DNA from 4 places in the Dactylosporangium sp. NPDC049525 genome. Region 1 is predicted to be linked to each of the others. Evidence: riboswitches for the same ligand, from Rfam matches in the RefSeq annotation. Region 1 holds a riboswitch; each other region holds the start of a gene.
What was found. Region 1 has a riboswitch for cyclic di-AMP ahead of AB0K00_RS25245 (NlpC/P60 family protein). Riboswitches for the same ligand answer to the same signal wherever they lie in the genome.
Positions count from the first base shown of each region.

Region 2: another riboswitch for cyclic di-AMP. It lies ahead of AB0K00_RS29430 (hypothetical protein); the one in region 1 lies ahead of AB0K00_RS25245 (NlpC/P60 family protein).
Region 3: another riboswitch for cyclic di-AMP. It lies ahead of AB0K00_RS55650 (hypothetical protein); the one in region 1 lies ahead of AB0K00_RS25245 (NlpC/P60 family protein).
Region 4: another riboswitch for cyclic di-AMP. It lies ahead of AB0K00_RS12220 (NlpC/P60 family protein); the one in region 1 lies ahead of AB0K00_RS25245 (NlpC/P60 family protein).

Region 1 covers NZ_JBFAPO010000018.1:40,191-43,800, reverse strand. Annotated here, with positions in the region: gene AB0K00_RS25255 (hypothetical protein) at 1-390, shown strand, start outside; gene AB0K00_RS25250 (DUF2332 domain-containing protein) at 521-1,468, shown strand; cyclic di-AMP (ydaO/yuaA leader) riboswitch at 1,602-1,771, shown strand; gene AB0K00_RS25245 (NlpC/P60 family protein) at 1,779-2,780, shown strand; gene AB0K00_RS25240 (MFS transporter) at 2,836-3,610, opposite strand, start outside.
Region 2 covers NZ_JBFAPO010000023.1:77,188-80,797, reverse strand. Annotated here, with positions in the region: gene AB0K00_RS29435 (polyprenyl synthetase family protein) at 1-771, shown strand, start outside; gene AB0K00_RS29430 (hypothetical protein) at 1,253-1,954, opposite strand; cyclic di-AMP (ydaO/yuaA leader) riboswitch at 2,148-2,291, opposite strand; gene AB0K00_RS29425 (diguanylate cyclase) at 2,338-3,610, opposite strand, start outside.
Region 3 covers NZ_JBFAPO010000102.1:21,377-24,986, forward strand. Annotated here, with positions in the region: gene AB0K00_RS55640 (AMP-binding protein) at 1-257, opposite strand, end outside; gene AB0K00_RS55645 (cupin domain-containing protein) at 566-967, shown strand; gene AB0K00_RS55650 (hypothetical protein) at 1,010-1,837, opposite strand; cyclic di-AMP (ydaO/yuaA leader) riboswitch at 2,310-2,453, opposite strand; gene AB0K00_RS55655 (D-alanyl-D-alanine carboxypeptidase) at 2,725-3,610, opposite strand, start outside.
Region 4 covers NZ_JBFAPO010000006.1:67,845-71,454, forward strand. Annotated here, with positions in the region: gene AB0K00_RS12205 (AMP-binding protein) at 1-313, opposite strand, end outside; gene AB0K00_RS12210 (ABC transporter ATP-binding protein) at 310-1,074, opposite strand; gene AB0K00_RS12215 (ABC transporter ATP-binding protein) at 1,103-1,876, opposite strand; cyclic di-AMP (ydaO/yuaA leader) riboswitch at 2,168-2,314, shown strand; gene AB0K00_RS12220 (NlpC/P60 family protein) at 2,322-3,314, shown strand; gene AB0K00_RS12225 (methyltransferase domain-containing protein) at 3,361-3,610, shown strand, end outside.

The sequences.
Region 1 (3,610 bases):
CGCGCCGGCGGATCCACCCAGCCCGTCCTGGACCGGGCGGCGGTGCAGGAGTACCGGCGGCGGCTGGATCACCTACGCACGCGGATCGAGGAGCTGGAGGACGTTGACCACGTCGAGCGGGCCGCCGAGCTGCGCTCGGAACGGGACTGGCTCGTGGCGGAACTCGCCGCCGCCGCGGGCCTGGGCGGGCGGACGCGCCAGTTCTCCGACGACAGGGAACGCGCCCGCCTCGCCGTCGGCAGGGCGATCCGGCGGGCCGTCGCCCGCGTCGCGCGCGCCGACCCCGTTGTCGGCGGGCACCTGCAGCGCCGCATCCACACCGGCAACCACTGCCTGTACCGGCCGGGCGGGGTCAGCGCCGTCGGTGTGCCGGTCGCGGCGCCCGGCTGATGTCCTGCGACGTGCGGTGCATGGCGCTTCCTTTCGCTCGAGCACGGCGTCACTGCCTGGGCGTTCCAGACCGTTCCAGGTCGCATCGGGCAGGGGCACGCCGCCCGCGCGGCTGTGCGACGATCGCGCGGTGACCACCGCATCGAGGTACGCCGACTTCGCCGGACGCGAGGCCCGAGGTGTGTCGCCGACCTACGAGCGGCTAGCGGCCGCGATCTCCGCCGACGAGGAGATCCTCGCCCTGCTGGAAACGGTGCCGGCGCCGAAACGGCAGCCCACCCTGCTGCTGGCCGTGGTGCGGCTGCTCGGCGGGCCGGTCGACGAGCCGGCCGCGTTCCACGACTTCACGGTGGCCAACTGGCCCGCCGTGGCGGCCGAACTGCGGACCCGGGCCACACAGACCAACGAGACCGGCCGCTGCGCGCTGCTGCTGCCGGTGCTCGCCACGCTGCCGCAGCCCCTGGCGTTGCTGGAAGTCGGCGCCGCGGCCGGCCTGGGGCTGTACCCCGACCGGTACTCGTATCGCTTCACCCATCGCGACGGCGACGTGGAGCTCGGATCGGGCGGACCCGTGCTCGACTGCGCGCTCACCGGAGCGGCGCCGCCGACCCGCGTGCCGGAGGTGACGTGGCGGGCCGGCCTGGACCTGCGTCCGCTCGACGTGACCGACCCGGCCGACCTGGCCTGGCTGGAGGCGCTGATCTGGCCCGAACACCACCACCGCCGCGACCGCCTGCGCGCCGCGGCCGCCATCGCCACCGCGGACCCGCCGGCGCTGCACCGCGGCGACCTCGTGGACGACCTGCCGAGGCTGGCGGCCCTCGCACCGGCCGGCGCGACGCTGGTCGTGTTCCACACCTCCGTGCTGTACCAGGTGCCGGCCGAGCGCCGGGCGCTGTTCGTCGACCTGGTCCGGCAGCTGCCTGGCCACTGGATCTCTGTCGAGGGGGCGGACGTCGTGCCGCATCAGGGCACGCCGCCGGCACCGGACGGGCCGCTGCACAACGTGCTGGCCCTCGACGGCACGCCGCTGGCCTGGACCCGCGGTCACGGCCAGGCCATGACATGGTTCGCCTGACGCCGCACCGCCGGCCGAGTTCGTCTTACGTCTTGGGTCTTCGTTAAGTGTGGCTTAGATCGAGGCTCGACGGTCTCCCCGGCCGTTACGTTTGGGCTGGCCTGCCGGACGTCGTCACCCCGCCGGGGTGGCCGGGCAGCCACCGCCGAGTCGTCGGTCGCGCGTCCGTGCTGCGGGCGTCGGCAGATGAGCCGGGGAACCACAGGGTTTCCATGGGGTGAATCCGCGCCGCGGCGCGGTAGGGCGCGCCTTCTTCTCGCCCGAATCCGTCAGCTAACCCGGTAGGCGGTCCGGGAAGAAGGACTGTGCCGTGTTCAACGGACGCACGACGTTACGCACCGCGATCGTCGCGCTGGCTGTGGCGGCGATCATCGCCCCGGCCTGCGCCGCGAACGCGGACCCGACGCCGGAAGAGATCCAGGCCCAGATCGACAAGGGCAACAACCAGCTCGAGCTCGTCGTCGAGCAGTACAACAAGGTCAACGGCGATCTGGAGGCCACCCAGGCGGCGATCACCAAGCTGCAGGCCGACCTGGCGCCGCTGCAGGCCACGATGGAGGCCGCCCAGGACACCGCCAGCACGCTCGCGGTCAACGCGTACAAGACCGGCGGCAACCTCGGCACCTGGTCGCTCATGCTCGGTGCGAGCTCGTCCGGCGCCTTCACCGACCGCGTCGGCACCCTCAACCAGATCTCCCACAGCCAGCAGCGCGACCTGGCCGCGTACGGCGCGGCGAAGAACGCCTTCGACACCGAACGGCGGCGGCTGGCCGACACGCAGGCGGCGCAGAGCCAGCAGAAGATCGACCTGGAGACCCGCCGCAAGAAGATCGAGGGCGACATCACCCGCCTCGACGCCCTGCAGGCCAAGGCCGAGGCGGCCGCCGCGGCCGCTGCCGCCGCGGCGAAGGTCAAGCCCAAGACGACCACCACCGCGGCGCCCCCCGGCCCACCGCCGGCGGTCTCCGGCTCGGCCGGCAAGGCGGTCAACTACGCGTGGGCCCAGCTCGGGAAGCGCTACGTCTGGGGCGCCGCCGGGCCGAACACGTTCGACTGCTCCGGGCTGACCATGATGGCGTGGAAGGCGGCCGGGGTGTCCTTGCCCCACAACGCCGCCCAGCAGTGGCAGAAGGTCCGCCACATCTCCCGCAGCCAGCTCGCCCCCGGCGACCTGGTGTTCTACAACGGCCTCGGGCACGTGGGCATCTACATCGGCAACAACCAGATCATCCACGCCCCCAACAGCCGCACCGTCGTGAAGATCGCTCCGATCGACATCGACTCGCTGTACGGCTACGGCCGCCCGGCGTAGGAACCGCCTCATCCCAGGGCCTTCGTGTCGTTCGCGCACGAAGGCCCTGAGCGCGTCAAGGCGGCCCGGCGGCGGACGCGGGACTGTCGACGTGCCGGTATGCCACGAAGGCCGGCAGCTTGGCCGCGATGAGGCCGGCCCCAACCACGGCGGCCATCCCTCCTGCCACCGCACTGATCTGGGGTGTCGACACCGTCGCCAGTACCCCGGCGCGGAAGTTGCCCACCTGCGGAAACGCCGCCCCGACGACGTATTCGGCGGAACTCGTCCGGCCGCGCATCGTGTCCGGGGTGGCAAGCTGGACGATCGTGGATCGGAAGACCACGGAGAGCATGTCGGCGGCGCCGGCCACGGCGAGCAGCGCAAGCGATGCGGCCAGCCCGTGCACGGCACCGAATCCCGCGACGGCTGCGCCCCAGATCGCGCCGGTGATCAGCATGGCCCGGCCGGGGCGGGTGACGCCCTTGACGGGGCCGGACAGTGCCGAGCCGAGCAGCCCGCCGACCGCGATCGCGGTGCTGAGCAGCCCCAGCGTGCGGGGCGAACCGCCGAACCGGTCGGCGTTGATGGCAGGGAACAAGGCAATCGGCATGGCCAGCACGGTCGCGCTCAGGTCGGCGAGCATGGCGCCGCGCAGCGCCCTGTTGCGCACGACGAACGTCAGCCCCTCGATCGCCGCCGCGAGGCTGCGCCGCGATGCCGTTCCGTCAGGCCGCATCGGTGGTAACCGGAACACGCCGTAGAGGGCGGCGCCGTAACTGATCGCGTCGATGAGATAGCAGACCTTGAGCCCTGCCGCCGCGGCGACGACACCCGCGAGCGCCGGCCCG
Region 2 (3,610 bases), on a different contig from region 1:
CACGTAACGGGTGGCGCGCATGCGAGCGGTGGCACGCAGGCGACTCGCGGGGCGTACACCGGCCGCCATGAGCGCGCGACCCGCGACAGGTTCGTCGAGCGGGACGGTGCCCCGGACCCGTGCGCCGACGGTGGGCGGCAGCCGTCCGGGGCGGCACCCGTCGACCGGGCCGGCGTGCGCGTCCTCGGCGACACCGTCCAGCAGCTCCTGCACAGCCAGCACACGGCGCTCGGCACCGCCGTCGACCCGACCACCGGCCGCCGGTCCGGCAATGACCTGCTACGGGAATGCATCACGGCGGTCGAGCAGCGCAGCGGCGCCCTGCTCGGCTGCGCGTGCGCGCTCGGCGCGATCGCCGGCGGCGGTGACCCGGTACGGGTGGACCAGCTGCGGCTGTTCGGCGTGCGGCTGGGGCTGGCCGTCCAGTTCGCCGAGGACCTGCTCGGCATCTGGGGCGACCCGGCCGTGACGGGCCGGCCGACGTTTCCGGACCTGCGCCGCCGCCGGCGGTCGCTGCCGGTCGCCGCGGCGCTCGCGGCGGGCGCCGACGAGCTCGCGGACCTGCTGCGCCGGGACGACCGGCTGGGCGAAGCGGAGCTCGAACGCGCCGCGAAGGTCATCGAACGCTCCGGCGCCCGGTCATGGTGCGTCCAGCAGAGCGAGGACCTCCTCGCGCAGGCGCTGCTCGCGCTCGACCTGGCGATCCCCGAGCCGGCGGCGGTCGCGGAGCTCGTCGCCCTGGCCCGCTGGGCGACCCGCCACCCCGCCTGACCCCGGCCCCGCGCCTGCTCCCAGCCCTGAGCCGGCCCCGGCACTGAGCTGCCCCCGGCACTGAGCTGCACCCCGGCCCCGCGAGGCCCAGCCGCGCCCGGCCCGGTCTGCCTGACCCCGGCCCTACGCCTGGCCCAGCCGTGAGCTGGCCCCCGGCACTGAGCTGCACCCTGCCCCGCGAGGCCCGGCCGCGCCCGGCCTCGACCGACCCTGGCCCCATTCGGCCCGACCCCGCCCCGCCCGGCCCGGTCTGCCTGACCCCGGCCTACGCCTGACTCCGGCCCTGAGCTGCCCTCGGGCCCGCGCCTGCCCTCGGGCCCGCGCCTGACCCCGGCGCCGCCTGACCCCGGCACCGACGAGACCGGGCCCGGCAAAGACACCCGGCCGAGACCCGGCCGAGGCGCCCGGCAAGGACCGCCTACAGGCACGCGCGGCCGGCCCCGCGACGAGCGGGGCCGGCCGGCATCGACCGTGGACCGGGTCAGCTGAGCGCGCGGACCACCTGCTGCGCGCGCCCGACGTGCTTCTGATACGCACCCGGGAACGCCGAGCGCTGCACCGCCTGAGCGGCCGCCGTCACGCTCATCCGCTGCCACCCCTGCACCCGGGACAGCGCGTTGTAGAACAGCTTCGCGGAGTGCGACGGGTCCATCAGCTCCGCCACCGTGCCCCAGCCCTGGCTGGCCCGCTGCTGGAACAGCCCGACCGAGTCGTGGTCGGAGGAGACGCCCTCATGCGGCAGCCGCAGTGACGACGGCACCGCGTCGCTGGCGACGTTGTAGAGGTTGCTCTCCTGCATCGCGGTCGCGATCGCGATGACGAGGGCCTGGTCGGGCATGCCCTGCGCCCTACCCTGCCGCACGATGAGCGCGGCGTTGCTCATCTGCCGCTGGTCCAGCCCGGCGACCGGCCGGACGACCGGCGGCGCCGGCGGCACGGCCGGCGCGGCCGGCACCGCGACCGCGAGCGGCCCCGGCGACGATTTGGCCGCGCCCCCCGACGCGGACCCCGACGGGGACGCGCCGGCAGACCCGGCAGCAGATCCGGAGGGGAACGGGGACGCGGACGCGACGGCGCCGGGCTCGGCATACGCGGAGCCGGCGAACATCGACGGCGAGTCGGCGGGCACGGTGGCCAGCAGCGTGGCAGACAGTACGGCGACCGAGACGGTCCCGGTCTTCACGACGAACGCCGGCCGGCGATGTCGTGGCTGAAACTGGCGTGGCAATGACTTCACTACTGAAATTCCTTCTGGAGTCCTACATGGCATGCGGAAAAAGGCATGCGGTATCGGCACGGCGCCGGGCGGCGGCGTGCTGGAAGGGGGGAATCAGTGGTGAGGCGCTACGACGGCAAGCGGGCGGCCATCATCGGCAGACTCCTTCCGGTGCCGCCTACCGGGTTAGCTGACGGGTTCGGGCGGGAAGTTTCGCCCTACCGTGGCTCGGCCACGGATACACCCCAGAGGACTGTGTGGGTCCCCGGCTCGCGAAAGTCTCGCGACTCGACGGCGCCCGCCCGGCAGCACCGATGCGGCGCAGGTCGACCGGAGCGGACCTCACGACCCTACTGGGCGGCTTCGGGGCGGACCAACCGCAGCAACGGCATACCACCCGCTGCACCCGAACGATCACCGAACGCTGTCACCCGTCTGGTCACCCCTCCGGCGTGCCGCCCGCCCTTGACCAGGTACATCGCGCGATCGGCGGCGCGCAGGGCGGCACCCGCATCGTCGACCGTGTCATCGATCACTGCCACGCCGACGCTGACCCGTACCCGCATGATGTGCCCCTGGTGCGTGATCGGCGCGGAGACGGAACGTTCGAGGCGGTCGACGAGCGCCCCGAGGTCGGCGACGGTGACGTTGGCGGTGAGGACGACGAACTCGTCGCCGCCGAGCCGCGCGACCGTGTCGGCGGGCCGGACCAGGGAAACGAGGCGGTGCGCGACGGCGACGAGGACCGCGTCGCCGGCGTCGTGGCCGAGGGTGTCGTTGACGACCTTGAAGTCGTCGAGGTCGCAGAAGAGCAGCGCGCTGACGACGGCCTCGGTGCGGGCCCGCCGGATCGCGGTGGCCAGGGGCTCGGCGAAGGCGTCGCGGTTGACCAGGCCGGTCAGCGGGTCGCGGGAGGCCCGCCGGACGAGGTCGGCCTCGGTCGCCTTGCGGTCGGTGATGTCCTGCACCTGCGTGATCGCGAAGGAGGGCGAGCCGGCGACGATCGACATCGTGGCGGAGACCCAGATCGTCTCGCCGTCGCCGCGTACGCAGCGGATCTCGTGGTCGCGGATCGATCCGGTCCCGCCGGCGAAGACCTCCCGGCTGTGGTCGAGGTCGTCGGGGTGGATGACGTCGCCGAAGCGCATCGAGACGAGGACGTCCTCGTCCCGGCCGAGCAGTTCGCACAGGGCCGGGTTGACCCGGATGAGCCGGGTCAGATCCGCGCCCTCCATGCCGATCATGCACATGCCGGTGCCGGCGCCGTTGAACGCGAGCCGGAACGCGGCCTCGCTGGCCTCCAGGTGCTGGCGCTCCTGGCGCAGCGCCTCGACCAGGTTGGCGTTGTTGATCGCGATGCCGGCCTGCGCGGCGAGCATTTCGAGGAGCTCCCGCTGGAACGCGCCGGGGCGTTTGCCGTCCGCGGGCAGGTCGACGCTGAGGATCCCGACCAGCGAACCGTCGGGCGCGCACAGCGGCGCGAACAGGGCGTCGAGCGGGTGCCAGCGCTCCTCGTCGGGGACCTCGTCCGCGCCTTCGGCCAGGGAGGGGATCCAGGACTGGATGCCGTTGTTGTGCCGCTCGTGCGGCAGGAAGCGCAGCTGTCCCCACTCGTCGGCGTCG
Region 3 (3,610 bases), on a different contig from region 1:
CGGTCCTGGTAGTACGGTGCGCCGACGGTGAGGTGCCGCGCGGTGCGTTGCAGCGCCCTGGTCTGCAGCTCGCGGCGCATCGTGGGGTCGGCGTAGGGTCCGTCGACCAGTTGGCCGACGTCGTCGCCGGGTGTGCCGAACTCCTCCAGCGTCGCCAGGGCGTCCCGGACCAGTCCTTGCACCACCGGGACGGAGAAGGGACGGCCGAGCACGGTGGAGAACGCCACCCGCATCTGCCGGACCGCGGTCGTGAACATCCGGCCTCCACCGGTCGACGGGCACCGGCCCGGGGCGGCACGACGCCGCCCCGGGCCGGCTTCGGGTCAGGAGGAGCTGCAGGTCGCGAAGAAGACGCCGGCCATGGCGCCGATGACGTACCTGGTGTGCTTCACCGTGCAGACGAACCGGGACATCGGTCCTCCCTCATCAATTGGGAATGATCAATGAGACTAAACACCTGCCGTACACGAAACGGATATGGCGCATACACGCCACCCGGTTCCGGCCCGTTTCGTTCCCGTGTGGGCCGGGCAGGTGGGATGTCCAGGAACGAGAAGGGGGCATCATGGCCGAGTACGAGCCGTACCAGGGCGACCTGTTCGAGGAGGTCCGGTCGAACGAGGACTTCCGCCACGTGCTGCACACGACCCGGCACACCCAGCTGGTGATCATGACGATCCCAGCCGGCGGGGAGATCGGCGAGGAGGTCCACGAGGGCATCGACCAGGTCCTGATCGCCGTCGACGGCCGGGGCACGTCGATCCTCGACGGCCGCAAGCAGCCGTTCACCGCCGGCGACGTCGTGGTCGTGCCGGAGGGCACCAGGCACAACTTCGTCAACGACGGCGACGGCCCGCTGCGGATCGCCACCGTGTACGGCCCGCCGGACCACCGTCCGGGCACCGTGCACCACACGAAGGCCGAGGCGGACCACGACGAGGGCGACGTCCCGCCACAGGACGGCTGACCCCGGTCCGAAGGCCGCGTGCCGGAGGGAACCCCGGGCGCGCTACGCCACGGCGTCGACAATCTGCTGAGCGAGGGTCTGCCACTTCGCGTAGGCGTCTGGATAGGCGGACACTTGGACGGTTTGCGCCGCTACGGTGATCTGCAGTTGCTCCCAGCCGGGGATCTTCGCCAGCGCGGAGTAGAAGCGGCGCGCGGATTCGTGCGGATCCATCAGCTGGGCGACGGTCCCCCAGTTGGGTCGCTGCTGGAAGAGCCCGACCGAATCGTGGTCGTACCCGACGCCTTCGTTCGGGTGCTTCAACGACTCCGGCAGGTTCGCATTCGCGAGGTTTCTCAGATGGCTTTCCTGTAACGCGGTGGCGATCGCCACCACGAACGCGCGTCGGGGCAGTTTCAGTTGCTGGCCGGCTTCGATGATGGCCACGGCGTTGTTCATCTCGGCCTGGGTCAGCCCGCCGACGGGGCCGCGGACGGTCGGCGACGGCGAGGACGCTGGTGACGACGACGCAGGTGCGCTCGGCTTCGTCTGCGACGGCTTCGGATGGGCCGTGGCCGTTGCGGTCGGTTGCCGGCTGGGCTGTACCTGGCCGCGTTGTTTGCTGCGGGAAGCGTCGTTCTCGGCGACCCTCGCTCGGTCCGCGGCGTCCGCCAGCGCCATGTCGGCATGTACTGCGATACCCGGGGTAGTGGGCGACGATGTCGGCAGCAAAGGCCAACCGATCCCCGTGGCGGCGATGATGGCTGCGCCGAGGTACAGCCCGATCCGGGGGCGGGCCGCGTGGCGGCCGCGGCGGGAACGTTGCAGATGACGAGGGCCGCGAACCTTCGCGGCGCTGTCCTGCTGGACCTCAGTCTCGCCGGTGGACATTCGGCCTCCCTCCGGCCGGCGCGGATCCGGTGCGGCAGCAGACCAAGAACGTCACGCTGCACATCCGGCGGCAAACCGCCGAGGCCGCCGAGGGCGGCAGCTTCCGGAGGGCGGACTGGTTTTGTTGTGCTGTGCTGTGAACAGGTGCTGCACGGGAACCTCGACATTGCATGCTGGAACGCGACGGCTGGGGCCGGCGCCGGACGGCGCGGTCGTTCTGCGTCCGGGCGGCCGGTATCGCCCCCTGCCGCCGAAGCTGGTGTCGGCAGGGGTGGTCAGCGGCACTGCCCACTAATTGTCCAAAGTGGACAGTGGTAGCTGGGTCGGTGTCGCGTCGTAGGTGTGCGGGTGTCGGCGCCGGAACGGCTACTGAACCGGACTCCGTCTCATCACCGTCGACGCCCAATGGGCGCCCGGGCCGCGGGTCGAGGTCAGGCGGCAGATGTGATGCGACGCGAGGGTTTGCACGCAGTACTCCTTCCGGCACCGCCTACCGGGTTAGCTGACGGGTTCGGGCGGGAAGCTCGCTCTACCTCGCGGCACGTGGCCCCGTGGATTCACCCCAGTTGTGCCTGGTTCCCCGGCTCGTGCGAACACGACTCAGCGGATCCACTGTGGAGTCACCCTAGGCGGTGACGGTTAGCCACAGTTGATTTCATGACCCTAGCGGGTACGCAAATGCGCGTGAAGCGTCCGACGGAAATCTAAGCGGAACGTAAGGAATCAACTACACGTTTCTGCTATCGGGCGTTCGGCAGCCCGGCGATGTGATTCGTGTATGACCGGGGGAACGGTCTCCATCGTCGACCGTTCCCCGGTGCGGCCGCCCGTGCCAGGTGCGAACCGGCGCGGTGTGTTCGGGTGACGCCACAGCAGGACGCCGGCAGTCACCCGTGCGTGATCCTCTCCCACCGGCTGGGTGGAGCGAGTGCCTGGGTGGTCTGCAGGGCGGTGGTTACGGCCGTGGCTGAGGCGGTGAGCTTGAGCGTGCCGACATGGGTCCCCGCTGCAATGTGGCGGCGCGGCATGGTGGTCACGGTATCGATCTGGTAGGCCAAGCCGGGCCAGCCGAGCACGTCCACGTCGCCGGTTGCGGCAAGGGTTGTGCTTCTGCCCATCGGTCCCCGGGCGGTCGCCACAATATCTCCGGCGCGCACGACCCGGTACTTGTGCGGCAGGCCGCTGCTGGCTTGGATCAGGCGACGGGTGGCCTCGAAGGCGTCTGCCATGTTCGGGCCGGGTGCGAGTACGGCGCCGATGATCCTGAGCCGCTGCCCTTCTGCGGAGATCTCGGCCGCGAAGAGCAGGCAGCCGCCGGCCTCATCGGTGGAGCCGGTCTTGATGCCGACGATCCCGTCCTTACCAATCTGTGTGTTGACGTTCCTGACCGGCCCGACGACGGGCAGCGTGGCCTGCGGCATCGCCACAATCTGCGCCAACACCGGCACCTGCATTGCCACCCGGCCCAGGGTGACCTGGTCGGCAGCGGTGCTGACGGTGGACGGTGCGAGCCCGGACGGGTCGGTATAGCGCGTGTCTGCCATCCCGAGGCCGGCTGCGGCCTGGTTCATTTTGGCCACGAACGCATCGCTGCTGCCGGCATCCCACCGGGCGAGGATGTGGGCGATGTTGTTGGCCGAGGGCAAAAGCAGGGCCTGGAGGGCTTGCCGTTCGGTGAGCACCTCGCCGGCCACAACCTGGACCAGCGACTGGCCGGAGGCGAGCTGAGACGGATAAGCGGCGGCCTCCTCAGCCGAGACGGTCAGCGTGGGG
Region 4 (3,610 bases), on a different contig from region 1:
TCCTGGCGCCGGAGTCGGCCAGCATGTGCCGGACCTCGTCGGGCGGGTTCGTCGGGTACAGCCCGACGGTCGCCGCCCGCACCGCGACGGTCGCCACGTCGACGAAGAGCCACTCCGAGCGGTTCTCCGACTGGATCGCGACCCGGTCGCCGGGCAGGATCCCGAGCGAGCGCAGGGCCCGGGCGACCGTCTCCGCGGTGCGCCAGTAGTCGCGCCAGGTGATCTCGCGCCAGATGCCGCGGTGCTTCTCCCGCATCGCGACGGCGTCAGGTGTGCGTTCGGCGTGCTGCTTGACCAGGTCGGCAATCGTCATGCCGCCTCCACCTCCCCCAGGTAGGCGCGCAGGACGTCGGGGTTGTGCTGCACCTCGGCGGGCGTGCCGGTGGCGACCGGCACGCCGAAGTCGACGACCATGACCCGGTCGGCGAGATCCATGACGAGGCCCATGTCGTGCTCGACGAGGATCATCGGGATGCCGAGCTCCTCGCGGACGTCGAGGATGAAGCGGGCCATGTCCTCGGTCTCCTCCAGGTTCATTCCGGCGACCGGCTCGTCCAGCAGCAGCAGCTTCGGCTCCATGGCCAGGGCGCGGCCGAGTTCGACGCGCTTCTGCACGCCGTACGGCAGCAGCCCCACCGGCAGGCGGCGCCATTGGGCCAGTTCGAGGAAGTCCACGATGTCCTCGACCACGGCCCGGTTGGCGATCTCCTCGCGCCGGGCCCGGCCGACCCACGCGATGGCGGCCAGGGTGCCGTAGCGGATGTGGTGGTGCCGGCCGAGCATGAGGTTCTCCAGCACGGTCAGGTGCTGGAACAGCTCGACGTTCTGGAAGGTGCGGGCCACCCCGAGCTTGGCGACCTTGTCCGGGCGCAGCCCGGTGAGATCGGTGCCGTCGAGGGTCACCTTGCCTTGCTGCGGCCGGTACACACCGGAGATCACATTGAAGATCGACGTCTTCCCGGCCCCGTTGGGCCCGATGACGGCGAACAGTTCGTCCTTGGCGACGGTGAACGAGACACCGTCGATGGCTTTGACGCCGGCGAAGCTGAGCCGGACGTCTTCGAAACGCAGCACGGCGACTCCCGAAGGGGTTGTTGCGGCTCTATGACAGCCAGCGTTTGCGACGCTTGTAGTGCTTGACGTCGCGGAAGGACCGCTCGGCGCGGCCGAGGTAGAACTCGCGGATGTCGTCGTCGGCGAGCAGTTCGGCGGCGGGTTTGTCGAGCACGACCTTGCCCGTCTCCAGCACGTATCCGTGCTCGGCGATGGACAGCGCCATGGTCGCGTTCTGCTCGACCAGCAGCACGCCGGTGCCGGCCCGGTTGATCTGCACGATCAGGTCGCGGACCTGTTCGACCAGCCGCGGCGCGAGGCCGAGGCTGGGCTCGTCGAGCAGCAGGTAGGCCGGGTCGGACATGAGGGCCCGCCCCATCGCCAGCATCTGCTGCTCGCCGCCGGAGAGGTAGCCGGCGATGCTGCCGCGGCGCTGGGCGAGCACGGGGAACAGGCCGTACATGCGCTCGAGGGCCTCCGCCCGTCCTTTCGGGCGGGTGTGGGCGCCCAGGCGCAGGTTCTCCTCGACGGTCAGCTCGGCGAACGTTCTTCGCCCCTCCATCACCTGCGACACGCCGCGGCGGACCACGGCGGCCGGCCGCAGCCGGTGGATGGGGCGCTCGTCGAGCGTGACGGAGCCCTTGGTGATGGCGCCGTCGTGGACACCGAGCAGGCCTGACAGGGCCCGCAGGAGCGTGGTCTTGCCGGCACCGTTCGCGCCGAGCAGCGCGACGATCCGTCCCGGTGGCACCTGCAGGCTCACGCCGCGAAGCACCAACATCACGTCGTCGTAGACGACCTCTAGGTTCTGGACACGCAACATGGGGTGACGCTCCTCCGGGGGTGTTCGGAGTGGGCGAACTATGTGCATCGTCGGTGAATAAAGTTACGTGTATTTAACCGGGTATCAGAGCAGAATCAAGCCCCAATTGTGTGTCCGTCAACACCATCTTCGATGCGGCATCACCGTCCGATGTGGACCGACAACTCGCCGTGATTCGGACTTTTGGGGTAATAGATATAGAACAACGCGCGTGGGTTTCGCTTCGTTGGTGATCACGTTAAGTTAGGCCCTGGCCTGCTCGGCAGTCCGTCGCCCAGCCCGGGCGGCGCCGCGCAAGCGCCGCCGAGTCGAGCGCCCATCTGGCGCTGTTCGAGCCGGGGACCCAGGTTCCTTGGGGTGAATCCGCGATCGCGGTAGGGCGCTCTCTTCCCGCCCGAACCCGTCAGCTAACCCGGTAGGCGGTCGGTGAATGAAGGGTCATCCCTTGTCCGCTGGACACCGCGCCAAACGGTCCCTGCTGCGCTCCCTGGTCATCGGGGCCGTCGCGCTGGCCGTTGTGGCGCCTGCGAGTGTCGCCAAGGCCGATCCCACAGCTGCCGAGATCCAAGCCCAGCTCGAGAAGGCGGGCGACGAGCTCGAAGTCACGGTCGAGGCCTACAACAAGATCAATGAAACGCTCGCCGCCACCCAGGCGGAGGCCGCCACCATCCAGGCCAAGATCCAACCCCTCGTGGACAGCATGACCGCGGCCAACTCCGACGTCGACGTCATCGCCATCGCCGCGTTCAAGGGCTCCGGCAACATGGTGAGCCTCAACGTCATGCTCAACGCGCAGTCGTCGGACACGCTGATCGACCAGCTCACCACGCTGCAGCAGATCAGCAAGCACCAGCAGCACGCGATCGCCGAGTATTCGGCGGCCAAGTCGAAGCTGGACGACGAGAAGAAGAAGATCGACGACACGCTCGCCGCGGAGAACGCACAGAAGGCCGAGCTGGAGACCAAGAAGAAGAAGATCGAGGGCGACGTCAAGAAGCTCGACGCCCTCAAGCGCCGCGCCACCGCGGCCGGCAGCACCGGATCGACCGGTGTGAAGGTGTCCCTCGGCGCCGAATGCACGAGCCCGGCCAACTCGGCGGTCGCGTTCGCCTGCGCCCAGCTCGGCGAGCCCTACAAGTGGGGCGCCGCCGGACCGGGCAGCTGGGACTGCTCGGGCCTGACCATGGGTGCCTGGAAGGCGGCCGGCATCACGCTGCCGCACAACGCCAACGACCAGTGGCGCTCGGGCAGGGTCACGCACGTCTCGCGGTCCGCGCTCTCGCCGGGAGACCTGGCCTTCTTCGGAGGATCGTCGCCCAGCCACGTCGGCATCTACATCGGCAACGGCAAGATGATCCACGCGCCGACCACGGGCCGTAACGTCGAGGTCGCCTCGGTCGACCGTTCCAACACGACCGGATACGGGCGCCCGCACTAGGGAACCCCTCGTCACGTGCCAGGAGGCCATGCCCGCAAGATGGGGCATGGCCTCCTGGGATCCCGAGCAGTACGCCCGCTTCGCCGACGAACGGGCCCGCCCCTTCCACGAGCTGGTCGCGCGCATCCCGACCACCGCCCCGGTCGCGGTCGTCGATCTCGGCTGCGGGCCCGGCACGCTGACCGCGACCCTCGCGACCCGCTACCCGGACGCGGCCGTGCTCGGCATCGACTCCTCCCCCGCCATGCTCGCCGCCGCAGCGCCGCTCGCCACGCCGCAGGTGTCCTTCCAGCTCG